DNA from 3 places in the Bradyrhizobium sp. T-1 genome. Region 2 is predicted to be linked to each of the others. Evidence: predicted binding sites of a transcription regulator. Region 2 holds the regulator's gene; each other region holds the start of a gene.
The links. The regulator LexA, encoded in region 2, represses DNA repair genes until DNA is damaged. The targets are predictions, from matches to a motif close to TGTTCNNNNTGTGTTCNG.

Region 1 (5,826 bases), 3.1 Mb from region 2:
CTGCGGCAGATCTTTCCGCGCTCGGTATCGGCCCATGGGGGCGGCTGGGACAAGTCCGCGGCCGGCAGCCGCGAGGTGCGGGGCCGCACCCTCGGCATCATCGGCTACGGCAATATCGGCTCGCAGCTCTCGACATTGGCCGAAGCCATGGGCATGCGGGTGATCTACTACGATCGCACCGACAAGCTCCGCCACGGCAACACCGAGCCGGTCGAGAAGCTGGAAGAGCTGCTGGTGCAGAGTGACGTGGTCAGCCTGCACGTGCCGGAAACGCCGGAGACATCAGGCATGATCGGCGAGAAGGAGCTGCGGGCGATGAAGCCAGGCTCGTTCCTGATCAACAACAGCCGCGGCACGGTCGTCGATCTCGATGCGCTCGCAGGCGCACTGCGCGACGGCCACATTGCCGGTGCCGCGATCGACGTCTTTCCCGTCGAGCCCTCCTCGAACTCGGAGCGCTTCAAGAGCCCGGTGCAGGGCCTCGGCAACGTCATCCTCACGCCGCATGTCGGCGGCTCGACCGAAGAGGCGCAGGAGCGCATCGGCGGCGAGGTGGCGCGCAAGCTGGTCGACTATTTCATCACGGGATCGACCATGGGCGCAGTGAATTTCCCGGAGGTGCAGCTGCATTTGCGCCCCTCCGGCGTGCGCTTCAGCCACGTCCATCGCAACGTGCCGGGCATGCTGCGCCGGTTGAACGAGGTCTTCCTCCAGCGCGATATCAACATTGCCGCGCAATATCTGGAGACCGCCGGTGACCTCGGCTACGTCGTGCTCGACGCCGATCTCGGCGGCCAGGATTCAGGCGCGCTGCTGGCGCAGATCCGCGGGCTCGAAGGCACCATCGGCGCGCGGCTGGTGTTCGAGCACTAGCGCTCTGTTGACGGCCGGCAGAAGGTCGCATTGAATGCGGCCTGCTGACGGATTGAACTACAACAGAAAATCCCGGGATGGAAACGATGACGCTATCGAGCGCGAAGCTTTGCGCATGGCTCGTGGGGACGGCGACTGCGCTGGGTGCGACCGGCGCGTTTGCGGCGACACTGGCGGAGGATGCGGACACCGTCTGCAAGGGCCTCGTCGGCAGCGCCGACGCCGTCAAGATCGACGCCGCGACGTTGCAGACCGCGTCTCAGCTCGCGGTCGCCGAGCGCGGACCGACGCCGTCGGGGCGCATCACGCCGGCCAACCCCGTCTTCTGCAAGGTGCTCGGCCAGATCGAGCCGGTCGATCCCAAGGCGCCCCCGGTCAAGTTCCAAGTCAATCTGCCGGTCGAATGGAACGGGCGCTCGGTGCAATATGGCGGCGGCGGCTTCAATGGCGTGCTGATCACCGGACTGGCGCTGCCGCCGGCCTATCCCTTCGACAAGCCGTCGCCGCTCGCGCGCGGCTTCGTCACCTACGGCACCGATTCCGGCCATGAGTCCAAGCCGGGCGAGCCGCCGCAACTGTTCGCCTTGAATGACGAGGCGTTCGAGAATTTCGCCCACCGCGCCTACAAGAAGGTGCGCGACACCGCAGTCGCACTGATGCAGCGCGCCTACGGCAAGAAGCCGGACAAGATGTACTTCATGGGCTCGTCCGAAGGCGGCCGCGAGGCCCTGACCATGGCGCAGCGCTATCCCGACGATTTCGATGGGATCTTTGCCCGCGTGCCCGTCATCAATTGGGTCGGCTTGCAGCATGCCGGTACCCGCTCCGGCCTCGTCACCATGGGCGAGGGCTGGATCAATCCGGCGCAGGTCAGGCTCGTGGGCGACGCCGTACGGGCGGCCTGCGACAAGGCGGACGGATCCGACGATGCGCTGGTGCAGGACCCCGTGGGCTGCAAGGCTGCGTTCAAGGTCGAGACACTGCGTTGTGCCGACGGCAAGAGTGGCGATCAGTGCCTCACCGACGCTCAGATCAAGGCGGTCGACACACTGCACGCCACCTACAAATTCCCGTTCGCGCTCGCCAACGGGCTCGACGATTATCCGGGCTGGGGCGTCTCGGGCGAGGATACGCCGGCGGCCGGGCCGACCGGCGGCTGGATGGCATGGTGGCTTGGTGCGGCGCCGCCGGTGCAGCCGCCTGCGCCCAACAACGGCATCGCCTGGATCTATGGGGCGGGCGGAATTCGATATGTGTTCGCGCGCGATCCCAATCTCGACGTCACCACCTACAAGGTGGAGGAGCACAAGGCGCGGCTGCTCGAGGTCTCGAGCCTGATGGATTCGACCGATCCCGATCTCAGCCGCTTCCGCGCTCGCGGCGGCCGGCTGATCATGCTCGAGCACATGGCCGATTATGCGCAAAATCCGTATGCTGGCATCCGTTATTTCGAGAGCGTCGAGCGCAAGCTCGGCAAGGCCGAGACGGCGGAATTCGCGCGGCTCTACACCGCCCCCGGCGTCGACCATGTCGGCTCCGGCGCGCCTGCCAATGTCGATATGCTGAGCGTGCTGGTCGACTGGGTCGAGAAGGGAACCGCGCCCGGTGACCTCGAAGTCACCGAGCAGAAGGTCGAAGCACCGTCATTTTCGGTGTTGCGTGCGATGCCGCTGTGCCGCTGGCCGGCCTGGCCGCATTACAAGTCGGGCCCGGTGACGCAGGCGTCGAGCTTTGCCTGCGCGCCGTAACAGGTGAGCCCGCGTAAAGCGCGGTGGCGGCAGGGGTCATCCCGCCGCCATGGCCTGTGCGCCGCCGAGCAATTGCGCGTTGAGCCGCCCGCCGGAGAACAGCATGTCGTCGAGCGCCTCGTCGATATCGGCTGACGTCACCGAGTTGCCGCCATCGCGCGCCAGGCTCGCCTGTGCCAGCCGCCGCATCAATTCCTTGATGAATGCGCAACTCGTGCCTTCGCTGCGTCGGGCAGCTTCGGCGATGACTGCGTCGTCGAGCGGCAATCCCTTGCCGTAGAGCCGGACCAGCTTGCCGCGGCCGATTTCGTCGGGGAGCGGCACCTCGATCGCCTGATCGATGCGGCCCGGGCGTCCGGCGAGGGCGCCTTCGAGATCCTCCGGCCGGTTGGTGGTCAGGACGAACAGGATGTCCGCATCTTCTTTCAGCCCATCCATCTCGTTGAGCAGCTTGTTCAGCATGGATTCCTCACACGGCCCCATGTCGTCGCGGTCGCGGGCGATCAGATCGACATCCTCGATCACGACCATTGATGGCTGCAGCAGCCGTGCCAGGTTCATATAGGCGCCGAGCAGGCCGATCTGCTCGGCGGTAATGATCAGCGTCGTATGCTCAGGCAGATGCGTTGCGAGATAGCGGATCGTATGGGTCTTGCCGGTGCCGGGCGGGCCGTACAGCAGGATGCCCTTGCGCGTCGACTGACCAAGCCGGCGCAATTGATCGCGCGTGTTGACGAAAGTCAGCACGTTGCGATCGAGCAGCCGCAAGGTCTGCTCCGGCAGGATCACGTCGTTGCGGGCGACCTGCGGCAATCGATGTACGGTGATGCCTCGCGAGTAGCCGCGATAGTCGGAATCGGCATCAAGCGAGAGGATCTTGCCGCGATAGCTGCGTGCGGCTTGCACGGCCTGTTCCAGTTCGCCGAAACATTGCTGGACAAGGATTGCGCCTGCGGTGCCCACGGGCACCATGATCTCGAGACGGATCCCCGGCTCGCGGCTGTATTCGCGATGTGCACTGAGCAATACCGCATAACGCAGGCCATCCTGCTCGCACAGCCACAAGCCGTTATCGAGGCATTTGACGGGAGTCGTCTCGCCGGCATCGATGTCGGAATATTGCCGTGGTGCAATCGCCAGTGCCTGGCGGCCTTCCCGGAGGAGCTGCGAAATCGATAGCGTCTCATAGCGCTGTTCCTCGTTTAGCCCAAACAACCGGATAGCCTTGGCGAACAGCCGGTCGATCGCCACCTGGACATCTACCCGCATATGTCCAGGAAACTGGCGGATCGTGGTCACGAGCTTGCTGCGTGGGACGCCGGTAAAGTGCCAGTCCAGCACCTCGTAAGCGTGTTCGAACTCCCTTTCCGGCTCTGCCGGCGTGCTCACAGTATCCGCTGCGCGAATGCACTCGCTGCACAGCCAGACCGTGCGGTTGCCGACGCGAACGTCCGTTTGTCCCTCCGGCTTGCCGCAGAGTTCGCAGGGAGTCTTGATCTCTTCAAGCGTGATCTTCAGCGGATGTTGGCCGAGCCAGACATATTGCTTGGCCGATTTGAACAGCGCTTCCGCGACCGATTGTGGGTAGGGACCGCAGGCGACTTTCTCTTCGCGCTCGATCAGCGTCATCATCGCGGCGGCTTCGCGGTCTGTCTTGCCGAAAACCTGACGGAAGAGACGGATGACAAATTCATCCGGCGTATCGTCATCGTTGTAAATTACGAGCTGAGCCGGTTCACGCTCGCCGCGCGCCTTATCCGTCATGAAATGAACTCCGCTACAACCGGCACTAGAACAGAACGAAAAGGGAACATAAAAAGAAGCAGTCGTCAAGCTCTCCGACGCGACCAACTGCAATCAATGGGCGAGGCCTTAGTGGGCCGGTCCACCCGCCTTCACTCGTCGCGTCAGCAGCACCGCGATCGCCGCGAGCACCAGCACCGCGCCGATCACCGCAAAGGCGTCGGAATAGCCCATCACCAGCGCCTGGCGCTTCACCGTCTTGCCGAGCGCGATGATGGCCTGTTCGCGTGCGGCGTTGGGGTCGGGCACGCCATGGGCCATGAAGTAATCCGTCATCTGCGCGAGGCGGGTGCGGACTTCCTCGCGGCCGAGCGTGACCGACTGGCCGATGATGTTCGAATGTAATTGTTCGCGCTTGGTGATGATGGTCGCAAGCGTCGCTGTTCCGATCGCACCGCCGAGATTGCGGAACATGTTGCTGATGCCGGAGGCCGCCGCCGCGTCCTGTGGCGCGATGCCGCCCGTCAGCACCGAGGTCAGCGGCGTCAGCACCATGGCCTGGCCCACCGCGCGCACGATGTTCGGGATCCAGAGCTGGTCGCCGGCATAGTCCGGCGACATCGCCGTGTTCATGAAGCAGCTATAAGCGAAGATCAGGAGACCGGTGATGGCGATGTAGCGCGTGTCGAAGCGTTGCATCAGCTTCGGGATCAGCGGGATTAGCACGAGCTGCGGCAGGCCGGTCCAGGCCAGCACGTTGCCGATCTGCTCGGCATTGTAGCCCTGTGCCTGACCGAGATAGGCCGGCAGGATGTAAACCGAGCCGAACAATGCGAAGCCGACCATGGTCATCGCGATGGTGCCGAAGCCGAAATTGCGCTGCGTCAGCAGGCGCAGCCGGATCAGCGGCTTCTCGATCGAGAGCTCGATCGCGACGAACAGCGTGAGGCTGACGGCTGCGATGATCGCGAGCTTGACGATGAAGGGCGAGGAGAACCAGTCGTCCTTGTTGCCCTCTTCTAGCACGGCCTGCAAGGCTGACAGCCCGATCGCCATGGTGACGATGCCGGCCCAGTCGCCGTCCCTCAACAGGCCGAGCTGCATCTTCTGCCGCTCCAGCGTCAGATAGAGCGCGGCCACCATCACGGCGGTCGGAATCACGTTGACGAAGAAGATGGTGCGCCAGCCATAGGTCTCGGTGAGATAGCCGCCGATGGTCGGGCCGATCGCGGGGGCGAAGGTGACGGACAGTGCGAAGATCGCGAGCCCCACCGGCTGGTGCGGTTTCGGCAGCTTGGTCAGTACCAGCGTGAACGCCATCGGGATCAATACGCCGCCGGCAAAGCCCTGCAGGCCGCGCATCGCGATCATCGACGGCAGGTCATGTGTGAAGGCACAGGCGACCGAGAACGCCGCGAACAGCGCTGCGCTTGTGATCATGTAGCGGCGGAACGTGAACACG
Region 2 (5,826 bases):
GCACCCTGGCCGTGGCGGCTTTGATCGTGCTTGCGGTTGCGCCGGAGGCGCTCGTCCATCCGAGTTTCCAGATGTCGTTCGCGGCGACGCTTGGGCTGGTGGCGCTGGTGCAGATCGGTATGCCGAACCTGTTTGCTTCGCCGGATCATTCGGCGACCGCGCGGATCGCGCTGTGGGGCGGCCGCGAGATCGCGATGCTGTTCATGGCCTCGATGATCGCGGGGCTCGCGACCACGCCCTATGCCGCCTTCCATTTCCATCGCGTCACGCCCTACGGCGTGCTCGCCAATCTCGGCGCGATGCCGGTGGTCTCGGCGCTGGTGATGCCGGCCGGGCTGTTGGGATTGCTCGCGGCACCGTTCGGGCTCGACGGCGTGTTCTGGTGGCTGATGGGGATCGGCATCGACTGGATGGTGGCGGTGTCGCGCTGGGTGGCCGCGCTGCCAGGCGCGGTCGGCCACATCGCAGCCTTCGGTACCGCGCCGCTGATCGCTGCCAGCCTCGGCCTCATCCTATTGGGTCTGTTGCGCACTCCGCTGCGCTGGTCGGGCGCGTTCGTGCTCATGGCAGCTACCGTCTGGGGTCTGTCGGTCCGTCAGCCCGACATCCTCATCGCCGGTAACGGTCAAAGCGTCGCGGTGCGGGGCAGGGACGGGCAGCTGCATCTGATCAGGACCAGCAAGGACAATTTCCTGCTGAAGGAGTGGCTAGCTGCGGACGCCGATCCGCGCGATGCCGGCAGCGCCTCGCTCGGTGACGGCGTGTCCTGCGACGAAATCGGTTGCGTGACGCCGCTCGCCGACGGCCGCATGATTGCGCTGGCGCTGCGCATCGACGCACTGGCCGACGATTGCAGCCGTGCCGCGCTGGTGGTGACAGCCAGGCCCGCGCCGCCGGATTGCGCTGCGATGGTGGTCGATCGACCGCGTCTTGCGCGTCAGGGTGCACTGGCGCTGACGCAGCGTGGTGACGGTTTTGCGATTGCGGCGGTGAAGGCGAGAGGCGCAAATCGCCCCTGGTCGCCGGCGGCGGCCGGCGATGGAGAATTCGAACAGACCCTCATGCCACGATCGACAGCTCCGCGCGCCAAAGACGCAACACCATCGGAGGCCGACCTTCAGGCCGAGGATTAAGGCCGTTGTCTCAGCCGATCGGCAGACGCGGGGGCGTCGTGCGGTTGTCGGCGATCACGCGCGGCTTCTGCTCGCGCTCGCCGAGCGGCTGGGTCACCGGCAGTTGCAGCACGGTCGCGCGCTGGCCTTCGACCAGCTGCGTCACCAGCACGTATTTGCCGTCGGGGAATTCGATCGCGTCGTGATGACGATCGGGAATGTGCGGATCGATCTTGCCGAACTTGCCGACGCGCGAGTTGACAGTGCGGGTCCAGATCCAGCGATTATCGTAGCGGACGTTGTCGGCGAAGGCGAGCTCCGTTCCCGGAAGGAGGCAGACCGCGACCGACATGTCGGCTTCGGAGGCGAAGCCGCGCGTCGAGGTGCCGCGGAAGGTTGTCGTGACGATCGTCTCGCCCACTTCTGCGGGGCGCGTCGCGACAGCGTGCAGGCTGTAGTCACACATCGGGGTGCTCCTCAATCAGGATAGCGACCCACGCCTCTGTCTCGGACGCGCAGGCCCCTATCAGAGTGGAAGCCTGCGATCTTATGCTTGTTTGTGGGCAAATCTGCGGCTCGCATCCGCAGCGCGCGATCACATTATCTTTTTCAAATGCACGAGGAACAAAGCCTGCTCTCGCGCATTCGGAGAGCGCGTTGCCTCAGCGGCCAGCAGGTGCCGACCAGCCCGAATATTGCCAGCCCGGTTGCGACGGCTGCTCGACGGCGTTGCGGGCGTTGCGGAATTGCTCGCTCGTCGCCTGCGGTGCCTTGCGGGCGTGGTGCTGCGCAGCCAAGGCCTGCGACGCTGATGCTGCGATCAGCGCCATCGCGACGGTGCTCAAAATGATCTTGCGCATGGTGGTCTCCTCGGTCTCTCAAAGGCCTGCGAAGCGACGCGTGCTTCGTTGCGGCGTACCGAGGATGTCGCGCTGGAGAGGGGACCGGATAATCTGTGCAAAACCAGAAAGACTATCCAGCCGGAGCGGACAATCGTCCGCTCCAATCGTTGATCGCGGTCGTCGATCGCGACGCGCTCAATACTTCCGGTACAGCCCGATCAGCTTGCCCTGGATCTTCACCCGGTTGGGCGGAAGGATGCGCACCTCATAGGCCGCATTGGCAGGCTCAAGTGCAATCGAGGCGCCGCGGCGGCGGAAGCGCTTCAGCGTGGCCTCTTCGTCGTCGATCAGGGCCACCACGATATCGCCGGTGTCGCAGCTCTCGTTGCGCTGGATCAGCGCCATGTCGCCATCGAGAATGCCGGCATCGACCATCGAATCGCCGCGTACTTCGAGCGCGTAGTGCTCGCCAGCCCCGAGCATGTCCGGCGGGACGCTGATGGTGTGGCTGCGGGTCTGCAAGGCCTCGATCGGCGTACCGGCCGCGATCCGACCCATCACGGGCACTGCAACCGGGCGTTCGCCCTCGTCGGCGGGTGGACTCGAGGTCGTGCGCACCTTGCCGAGGTTGCCCTCGATGACGCTCGGCGTGAAGCCGCGGCGGTTGCCGGCGGCGGCCTGGAGCTCGGGCAGCTTGATCACTTCGATCGCGCGGGCGCGGTTCGGCAGGCGCCGGATGAAGCCACGCTCCTCGAGCGCGGTGATCAGGCGATGGATGCCTGATTTCGAGCGCAGATCGAGCGCGTCCTTCATCTCGTCGAAGGAGGGCGGCACGCCGCTTTCCTTCAACCGCTCGCTGATGAACCGCAGGAGCTCGTACTGTTTGCGCGTTAACATCTCGACCAAAATCCCCCGGTTGATGTCGTTCGATTCCGAGACGCTGAGTTCAGCGATAAGCCGCTACATGCTCGAAACAAATCATGAACGGACACTATATGTTCGATACATGTTCCGCAACTGCTTAATTTACCGTGAACGCGACAAAGTTCGCGGAACGGTTGCGAACGAAGCGGTCAGGCGGGCAGTCGCAGCACCTCGCAAGGCGTGCCCGTCGCGGCCTTCGGCGCAAACGGCGGGCGCACGAGAAGTGCCTGTGCCGCAGCGAGATTCGCAAGCAGCGAGGAGTCCTGGTGATCGACGGGGACGACGACGAGCGTGCCGTCGTCGCGCATGTCGAGGCGCGCGCGCAGATAATCCTCGCGCTGGTCGTTGGCGCCGACATCGCGGCCGAGCACGGCGCGTTCGCGACGGTGATGAACCGCGGAGCGACCTGAGAGCGCGCGAATCAGCGGCACCATGAACAGGAAGGCGCACACATAGGACGACACGGGATTGCCGGGCAGTCCGATCACCCGCATCGGCCCGAGCTGGCCGTTCATCATCGGCTTGCCCGGCCGCATCGCAATCTTCCAGAACGCCATCGCGGTGCCTTCTTCCCTCAGCGCCTGCTGCACCAGATCGTGGTCACCGACTGAGGCGCCGCCGGTCGTGATCAGGATGTCGGCACCGGATTCGCGCGCACGGCGGATGCCGGCGGTGGTGGCGGCAAGCGTGTCGGCGGCAACGCCGAGGTCGACGGTATCGGCGCCCTCGCTGCGGGCGAGCGCATGCAGGGCGTAGCCGTTGGAATAGACGATCTGGCCATGGCCGGGCGTTGAGCCCGGCATCACCAGCTCGTCGCCGGTGGCGAGAATCGCGACCTTCGGGCGGCGGCGAACGGCAAGCTGCGGGTGGTTCATGCCGGCGGCGAGCGCGACGTCGCGCTCGGTCAGCCGCGCGCCCTTGCGCAAGAGCACGTCACCCTCGCGGAAGTCGATACCGGCAGGGCGGATGTGCCGTCCGGCGATGGCGGCTTCCCTGATCACGATGCGTCTGCCGTCGGCGACCGTGTCCTCCTGGATCACGACGGCGTCCGCGCCATCGGGAACGACGCCGCCGGTGAAGATCCGGACCGCTTCGCCCGCGCCGACAGTTCCTGCGTAAGGGCGGCCGGCTGCGACCTCGCCAATGACGGTCAGCTGCGCGTCGACCTTTGCCGCATCGGCCGCGCGGACGGCATAGCCATCCATCGCTGACATCGCCTGTGGCGGTTGCGTCCGCCGCGCCGCGACATCGCGCGCGAGCACGCGATGAAAGGCCTCATCGAGCGAGACTGATTCTTCGGCCAGCGGCTCTGCACCGGCGAGCACGGCGGCAAGCGCATCGGATACCGGCATCAGGGCCACAGTGAACTCCTGCTACAAATCGAGTGATTTGGTCGGCAAGGTTCTAGCCGAGCGAAGGGGCTGAGGCAAAACACCGCGAGATCACGTGCAACACGCGCGCCTGCCTTCGTCGAAGGAGATTTATTTCTGCAGCATGAGCCGCACCAGCTCGGCCTGCCGGGTGACACCGGTCTTGTCGAAAATCTTCGACAGATGGCTGCGCGCGGTTCCATCGGTGATGCCGAGGCGCTCCGCCGTGGCCCTGCGGCCGCCGCCCTTGACGATCTCCAGCGCGAACGCGGCTTCAGCGCGGGTGAGGCCGTAGCGCTCGCGCAAAGTCTCGCCTTGCGTCTTGGCGGCGGGTTCGGGGTCGGTGATCAACACCATCGCGCTCGAGCGCCAGCCGGAGGCGAGGGGGACGGCCTTCTCGATCCATTCGCTGCCGACCGGTGTTACCTGCACGCGCAGCGGCATGCGGCCAGGCGGTCGCTGCAGGCTCATCTCGCCGCCGATGCGGTCCGGATTGTCGAGGCTGCAGGAGCTGATCAGTGCGCGCAGCTGATGACCGTCCTCGGCGTTGACGCCGCTCAGCACGCCGTCCTCGACAACGACACCGTGGCCGGTCTCCATAAGCTCGCGTGCCCGGCGATTGATGAAAACCGGGCGACCCTGCGCGTCCGCGAGAACAAAGCCCTGATCGAGCCCGTCCAGGCCCGCCAGCGCCGCGCGGCCGGTGATGTCGAGCTGGTGCGTACGCCGCTGGATAGCAACGGCGCGCACGAGATGCTGTGCCAGTGTCGCAAACAACCGGCGCGCCTTGGCATCATAGGGCTCCAGATTGGACGGCCGGTGGCTGGTCAGGATGCCGGTGGCATTGTGATCGACCAGCAAATTGGTCGTCAGCGGCTCGGTGTCGAAGCCGGCCGGCTGCCACCATTCGTTGTAGAAATCGCTGCTGGTGAACTGCGCGCGGCTGATGAAGTCGCCAATGGTGAAGATTTCGCCCGGCGTCCTGCCGACCCCCAGTGGCAGCAGCGGATTGCGCGGCGCCCAGCCGAGCAGGTCCTGCACGCGGGCGGGATCGATGCGCGGCGAGAGCAGGCTGGACAGCCCGTTGGCCGGATCGTAGATGCCAAACAGCACGCGGCCGCCGACGGCGTCATCGACGCGCTCCAGCACGCTCGACCAGCGGTCCTGCTCGAGCGCGGCGTCGTAGATTGCGCCCACGAGGTCCAATACGGCGTCGTCCGAAAGCTCGCCGGCGCGCATTCCAACCCCCGCAGTTGCAATGCGACATTTGAACGCAGTTTCAGGGTGGGAACAAGGTCAGAAAAGCGGCAGATCGGGCCTTGTTGCCGCGAAGCCGCAGTTTCCTGGGTATGGGCGATCGGATATCCGGCGAAGGGTGCATGAGATCACGACGTTGTCGGGTTTCCGTCCAGAGCCACGTCGGGCGCTTGGGGGCCCTGATCCCGGTCGGGCATTGGATCGGCCTGGGCCTTCAAATCGGCGGCCTTGCTGATCAGCTTTGCGGAAAGGTCAGAATCCGAGGTGGTTCTGGCGAATTTCATCAGCAGAGAGGCCTGCTTGGTGAGGTAGGTTTTGCCC
Region 3 (5,826 bases), 1.8 Mb from region 2:
TGCGCTCGGGCCCTTCCACCCGCACCACCGCGTGTTTCGCGCGCCGCCAGGTGAATTGATGCGGCGGACCGTCCGGCACGGTCGCAAACGGCACGGTGACCGGCTCCGGCTTGTCGAACAGCCGCAGGGGACGCAGCGGCGGTTCGCTCTCGGCGCGCGCCGGCCATTCGGCCTGCATGGCGACGGCGAGATGATGCTGCGCCGGCGCGGCCAGCACCGCCTGCTCGGGGATATGGGTGTCCTGCGGCAGATGCACGACGACGCGTTTTCCGCCGATCCGCGCGGCGATGCGGTCGATCAGCGCGGCAAGTTCGTCATTGTCATGGACGTGGGCATCGAGATCGCGCTGCTCCTGCACCACGATCTCGGTGCGGCTTGCCGACAGCCGCACCATGTCGAAACCGAAACCGGGATCGAGCGGATCGGCGAGCGCATCGAGCCGTTCGCGGAACAGCCGGTCGATCACGGCACTTCGCGTCACGGGACGTCCGGTCTCGACCATGATCGCACGTACCACGCCGTCGGTGCGGAAGAACGCGGCCTCCAGACGGCGCGCGCCCTTGCCCTGCTTCTCCATGGACGTAATCAGCGTATCCGCCAGCCGCGACAGCGTCATCGCGATCATGGTGTCGGTCGCGATCGGCTCGGCGAAGCGTTTCTCCACGATGTAGTCGGGCAGGGGTTTTCGCGGATTGATCGGCGCATCGCCCTGCCCCAGCGCATGCGCGAGCAGCGTGGAGAACCGTGCACCGAACCGCGCCGTGATTTCACTCGGATTGCGCGAGGCGACATCGCCGATGGTCTTCAAGCCAGCCCGGCGCAGGCCAGTCGTAATCGTCTCGTCGGCACCAAGCGCGGACACCGGAAAGCGGTCGATCGCCGCCGCCTCCCCGCCATCGGCAACAATAACGCCAGGCGTCTGCCGTGTCAGCGTGCGCGCGCAGACCGAGGTGCCGGCAATGGCTGCGCCGACGGCAAAGCCCTGGCGCGCCAGCGCGCGAACCAGCGTCTGCAACAGCGCGGCCTCGCCGCCGAACAGATGCGCGCAGCCGGTGATGTCGAGGAACAGCCCGTGCGGCGGATCGAGCGCCACCAGCGGCGTGAAGCGATCGCACCAGTCGGCGATGTCGCTCAGCATCTTGGCATCGGCCACGACATCGGCGTCGAACACCTTTAAGTCCGGGCACATCGCCCGGGCATTGGCCAGCGGCTGGCCAATGTGCAGGCCGAGGCGCTCGGCGGCTTCATCGAGCGCATGGATCACCAGCGCATTGGTGTCCTTGATGACGACAATGCTGGGATCATTGGTTTTACCCAGCCCGGCGCTGTTGAAGAACCGCTGGATCCGGTCGATGGGCAGGCGCGGCAGCCACAGGCTGAGGATACGCCGACGGTTCAGAGAACTGGCACTCATCACATTTCCATTCCATGATCCACCGGCCACACGGGCCATGACGGTTACGCAACAGCTCGACATCGAAACGCGGCGCGCCCCAGGCACTCCAAGGCGCCGCAGGCATTGAAGCTGAACCCGGCGGCGAATGCGCGGCGCGCAGCATCCACCGCGTTTCCGCAGTCGAGGGCAGCGGCTGCGCCGCCATCCGCAACAGCAAGCCGGTGACGCCGGACGATTGCGCGGCCAGCGTCAGTTTGCGGCTCGCCACCAGATCGAACTGCCTGGTCTCGCCCCAGAGCTCGAGCACGACGGCGCCGAGCGCATCGCAGGCGAGCGCATCGGCCGAGGTGCGCAGCGCGCTCTCGACGTCAGCCGCCCGCACCATCACCACGCGGCGCGGATCGAGGCCGAGCTCGGCGAGCCCGCTCATCGACAGCGCGCCGGCCTCGAGCTCCGAAAAATCCTGCCGCACCCACAAAAGCGGCCGCTGCGTCGTGACGCGGCCCGCAAGCCCGGTGACAAAGCCGGTCGCAACCGCGCCCTGACGCCCTTCGCAAAACACCTCGTGGATCGCCGCGCGTGCGAGTCCGCCTTTCAAGGCGTGGTCCACTTCGCTGTGACCGAGCGCAACGCGGTCGTGATGATGCCCGACTTCCGCCGTCTCGATCCGCTCGATCTGGCTGCGCAAGGTCGCAAGCGCGCTCATGCGTGCGCCGCTCATGCTCGCCGCTCCTTCAGAGGTGATTGCCGATGCCTCTCAAAAAGAGAACCAGCGGCTGGCTCATTTGTTCATGATATGTTCTAATATAAAGCTAACGGCGCGCGAAGAGTCAATCGAATTGCGCCCTATCGGATTCATGAGTTGAATCAAAGGGATTCCGGGATGGACGTACAACGTAAGCTGGAGATCCTGGCGGATGCCGCCAAGTACGACGCCTCCTGTGCCTCCAGCGGCACCGAGAAGCGGGATTCCAGCGACGGCAAGGGCATGGGCTCGACCGCGCCGGGCATGGGCATCTGCCATTCCTACGCGCCGGACGGCCGCTGCATCTCGCTGCTCAAGGTGCTGCTGACCAATGCCTGCAACTACGATTGCCTCTATTGCGTCAACCGCGCCTCCTCCAACGTGCCGCGCGCCCGCTTCACCATCGACGAAGTGGTCAAGCTCACGCTCGACTTCTACCGGCGCAATTACATCGAAGGACTGTTCCTCTCCTCCGGCATCATCCGCAGCCCCGACTACACAATGGAGCAAGTGGTCAGCGTCGCGCGAAAGCTGCGCGAGGAGCATCACTTCCGCGGCTACATCCATCTCAAGACCATTCCGGAAGCCGACGACGCGCTGATCACGGAAGCCGGCAAATATGCCGACCGTCTCTCCATCAATATCGAGATGCCCCAGGAGACCAGCCTGCAGCAATTCGCGCCCGAAAAAGACGTGCGCGCGATCCGCCGCACCATGGGCCGGCTGCGGCTGAAGCTCGACGAAGCCGAGGATATCAGCAGCACCAAGACGAAGGCAAAGCCGCAGCGTTTCGCACCTGCCGGGCAAAGCACACAGATGATCGTCGGTGCCGATGGCGCGAACGATCACACCATTCTCCACACCAGCGCCAATCTCTATGGTTCATACCGGTTGAGGCGCGTCTATTACTCCGCCTTCAGCCCGATCCCCGACGCGAGCCGCGCGTTGCCTCTGGTACAGCCGCCTTTGCTGCGCGAGCACCGGCTCTACCAGGCCGACTGGCTGATGCGGTTCTACGGCTTTGACGTTGCGGAGATCGTCGACGACAGCGCGATGCTGCCGCTCGACATCGATCCAAAGCTCGCCTGGGCGCTGCGCCATCGCGACCGCTTCCCGCTCGACGTCAACCGCGCCAGCCGCGAGGAGCTGCTGCGCGTGCCGGGCTTCGGCACCAAGGCGGTCGAACGCATCATCGCGACGCGACGCACGACCACGATCCGCTTGTCCGATCTCGCGCGGCTGCACGTGCCCCGCAGCAAGGCGCTGCCGTTCATCGTCCTCAGCGATCACCGCCCCTCGCCGCACCGCCTCGACGAGGCGCGGCTGATCGAGCGTTTCAAGCCGAAGGCAACACAATTGGGGTTTGGCTTCTGATGCAGTACATCATCCTCGACACCGAAACCGATTTCGACGGCTGGCGTAAAGCCGCGCGGACGCTCGTACTTCGTCATGTGAATCCTAATGAGGTCACCTGGACCGTGCAGGGCGGCCAAGCGGAGCTGTTCGCACCATCCGCCCCGTCTCCAATCCTCGAGGTGAACGAGGGCACCTTCAGCGTGTCGGCAAAATTCGTCGACCTCGCCCAGGCCGCAATCCTGCATCGCGATAGCGAGCGCTTTGCGATCCTCTATCGCCTGCTCTGGCGCTTGAGGGACAATCACGATCTCATCGAGGTCGCGACCGATCCCGATGTCGCGTTAGCTATCGCGATGGCACGCGCGGTTCATCGCGACGAGCACAAGATGCATGCCTTCGTCCGCTTCCGTGAGATCGGACGCGAACGCGCGGCACATTACGTCGCCTGGTTCGAACCGGAACATCACATCGTCGAGCTTGCCGCGCCGTTTTTCGCCAAACGTTTTGCCGACATGCCCTGGTCGATCCTGACGCCGGACCTCTGCGCACATTGGGACGGTCACGCGCTCTCGTTCACGCCGGGCGTGAGCAAGAGCGAGGCGCCAAGCGAAGACCGGCTCGAGGAAACCTGGCGGCGTTACTACGCCAGCATCTTCAATCCGGCACGTTTGAAGGTGAAGGCGATGCAGGCCGAGATGCCGAAAAAATACTGGAGGAACCTGCCCGAGGCCTCGATCATTAAACCCCTGATCGAGGACGCCGAGCGCATGACCGGCGCCATGATCGCCAACGCCGCAACCGATCCGCACAAGCCTCAAAAGCGGCCGGAGGCTCCGATGAAACGTAAACCTGCCGCCGACGATCTCGAAGCGCTCCGCGAGGAAGCCGCGCATTGCCGCGCCTGCCCGCTCTACAAGGACGCGACCCAGACCGTGTTCGGCGAAGGCCCGAAAGACGCCACCATCATGCTGGTCGGCGAGCAGCCAGGCGACAAGGAAGACCTCGCCGGCCATCCCTTCGTCGGCCCGGCCGGCCAGATGCTGGACCGCGCACTCGCGGAAGCCGGCGTCGACCGCACGAAGGTTTATGTCACCAACGCGGTGAAGCATTTCAAATTCGTGCCGCGCGGAAAGATCCGCCTGCACCAGAAGCCGGCAACGCCGGAGATCAAGGCATGCCGACAATGGTATGAGCGGGAGGTTTCGGCAATTCAGCCCGAGCTGATCGTGGCGATGGGCGCAACCGCCGCACAGAGCGTGTTCGGCAAGATCACGCCCATCGGCAAGACCCGCGGACGGCTCATAGACCTCCCCGACGGACGCAAGACTCTGGTGACGGTGCATCCATCTTATCTGCTGCGCCTGCCTGATCCGGACGCCAAGGTGCTGGAATATCAGCGCTTTGTCGAAGACCTGAAGATCGCCGCCGGCTTGCTGAAAAAGGCTCCGCGCGCCGCCTGACGCAACCCGGATGCATGTCACAAGCCGGGGGAGAACTCGCGCCATTTCAAGTGTCTGCCCGTCATTTCAACCGCCTGTCACATGCCGCGCGCAAAGTTGCGGGCCTTGGGACAGGAGAATTTTCAATGAGTGACGTTGCTTTGCCGGGCTCCATCGAGCCGGCCTTGAGTAAGGGGCCAGACCTCAATCGCGGATTCCATCCGCTCACCGGCGTGATCTATATGGGGGTGATCGCCGCCGCACTGCTCTTCGTCGCCTACAGCATCTGGATCGACGTCGACGCGGCCGGCGCGCAGGTCAAGACCTTAGCTCCTTTCCTCCTGCTCTTCGTCGCGCTTCTGATCGCACTCGGCTTCGAGTTCGTGAACGGCTTCCACGACACCGCCAACGCGGTTGCCACCGTGATCTATACCCGCTCGCTGCCTGCCCATGTCGCCGTGGTGTGGTCCGGCATGTTCAACCTGTTCGGCGTGCTGCTGTCCTCGGGCGCGGTCGCGTTCGGCATCGTCTCGCTGCTGCCGGTCGAGTTGATCCTCCAGGTCGGCTCCAGCGCCGGCTTCGCCATGGTGTTCGCGCTGTTGATCGCCGCCATCATCTGGAACGTCGGCACCTGGTATTTCGGCCTGCCGGCCTCGAGCTCGCATACCCTGATCGGCTCGATCATGGGCGTCGGCATCATGAACGCCATCCTGCACGGCCGCAGCGGCACCTCCGGCGTCGACTGGACCCAGGCCACCAATATCGGCAAGGCGCTGCTGCTGTCGCCGCTGTTCGGTTTCGCGCTCGCCGCCGGCCTCCTCCTGATCCTGCGCACCGTGCTGCTGCGCGCCACGCCCGCTCTGTTCGGCGAGCCGAAGGGCGACCAGCCG

Region 1: a site for LexA is predicted at 4,417-4,434, ahead of ACWAT4_RS04325 (ATP-dependent Clp protease adaptor ClpS). Genes of this name have one in related genera too.
Region 3: a site for LexA is predicted at 2,183-2,200, ahead of ACWAT4_RS27990 (ImuA family protein). Genes of this name have one in related genera too.

The regions. Positions count from the first base shown of each region.
Region 1 is NZ_CM132115.1:904,646-910,471, forward strand. It holds gene serA (phosphoglycerate dehydrogenase) at 1-873, shown strand, start outside; gene ACWAT4_RS04320 (tannase/feruloyl esterase family alpha/beta hydrolase) at 951-2,621, shown strand; gene ACWAT4_RS04325 (ATP-dependent Clp protease adaptor ClpS) at 2,658-4,385, opposite strand; gene ACWAT4_RS04330 (MDR family MFS transporter) at 4,494-5,826, opposite strand, start outside.
Region 2 is NZ_CM132115.1:3,966,050-3,971,875, forward strand. It holds gene ACWAT4_RS19030 (ComEC/Rec2 family competence protein) at 1-1,133, shown strand, start outside; gene ACWAT4_RS19035 (hypothetical protein) at 1,144-1,578, opposite strand; gene ACWAT4_RS19040 (hypothetical protein) at 1,775-1,972, opposite strand; gene lexA (transcriptional repressor LexA) at 2,150-2,851, opposite strand; gene ACWAT4_RS19050 (molybdopterin molybdotransferase MoeA) at 3,028-4,239, opposite strand; gene ACWAT4_RS19055 (helix-turn-helix transcriptional regulator) at 4,360-5,487, opposite strand; gene ACWAT4_RS19060 (hypothetical protein) at 5,634-5,826, opposite strand, start outside.
Region 3 is NZ_CM132115.1:5,805,167-5,810,992, forward strand. It holds gene ACWAT4_RS27985 (Y-family DNA polymerase) at 1-1,414, opposite strand, end outside; gene ACWAT4_RS27990 (ImuA family protein) at 1,311-2,117, opposite strand; gene ACWAT4_RS27995 (putative DNA modification/repair radical SAM protein) at 2,280-3,515, shown strand; gene ACWAT4_RS28000 (UdgX family uracil-DNA binding protein) at 3,515-4,957, shown strand; gene ACWAT4_RS28005 (inorganic phosphate transporter) at 5,083-5,826, shown strand, end outside.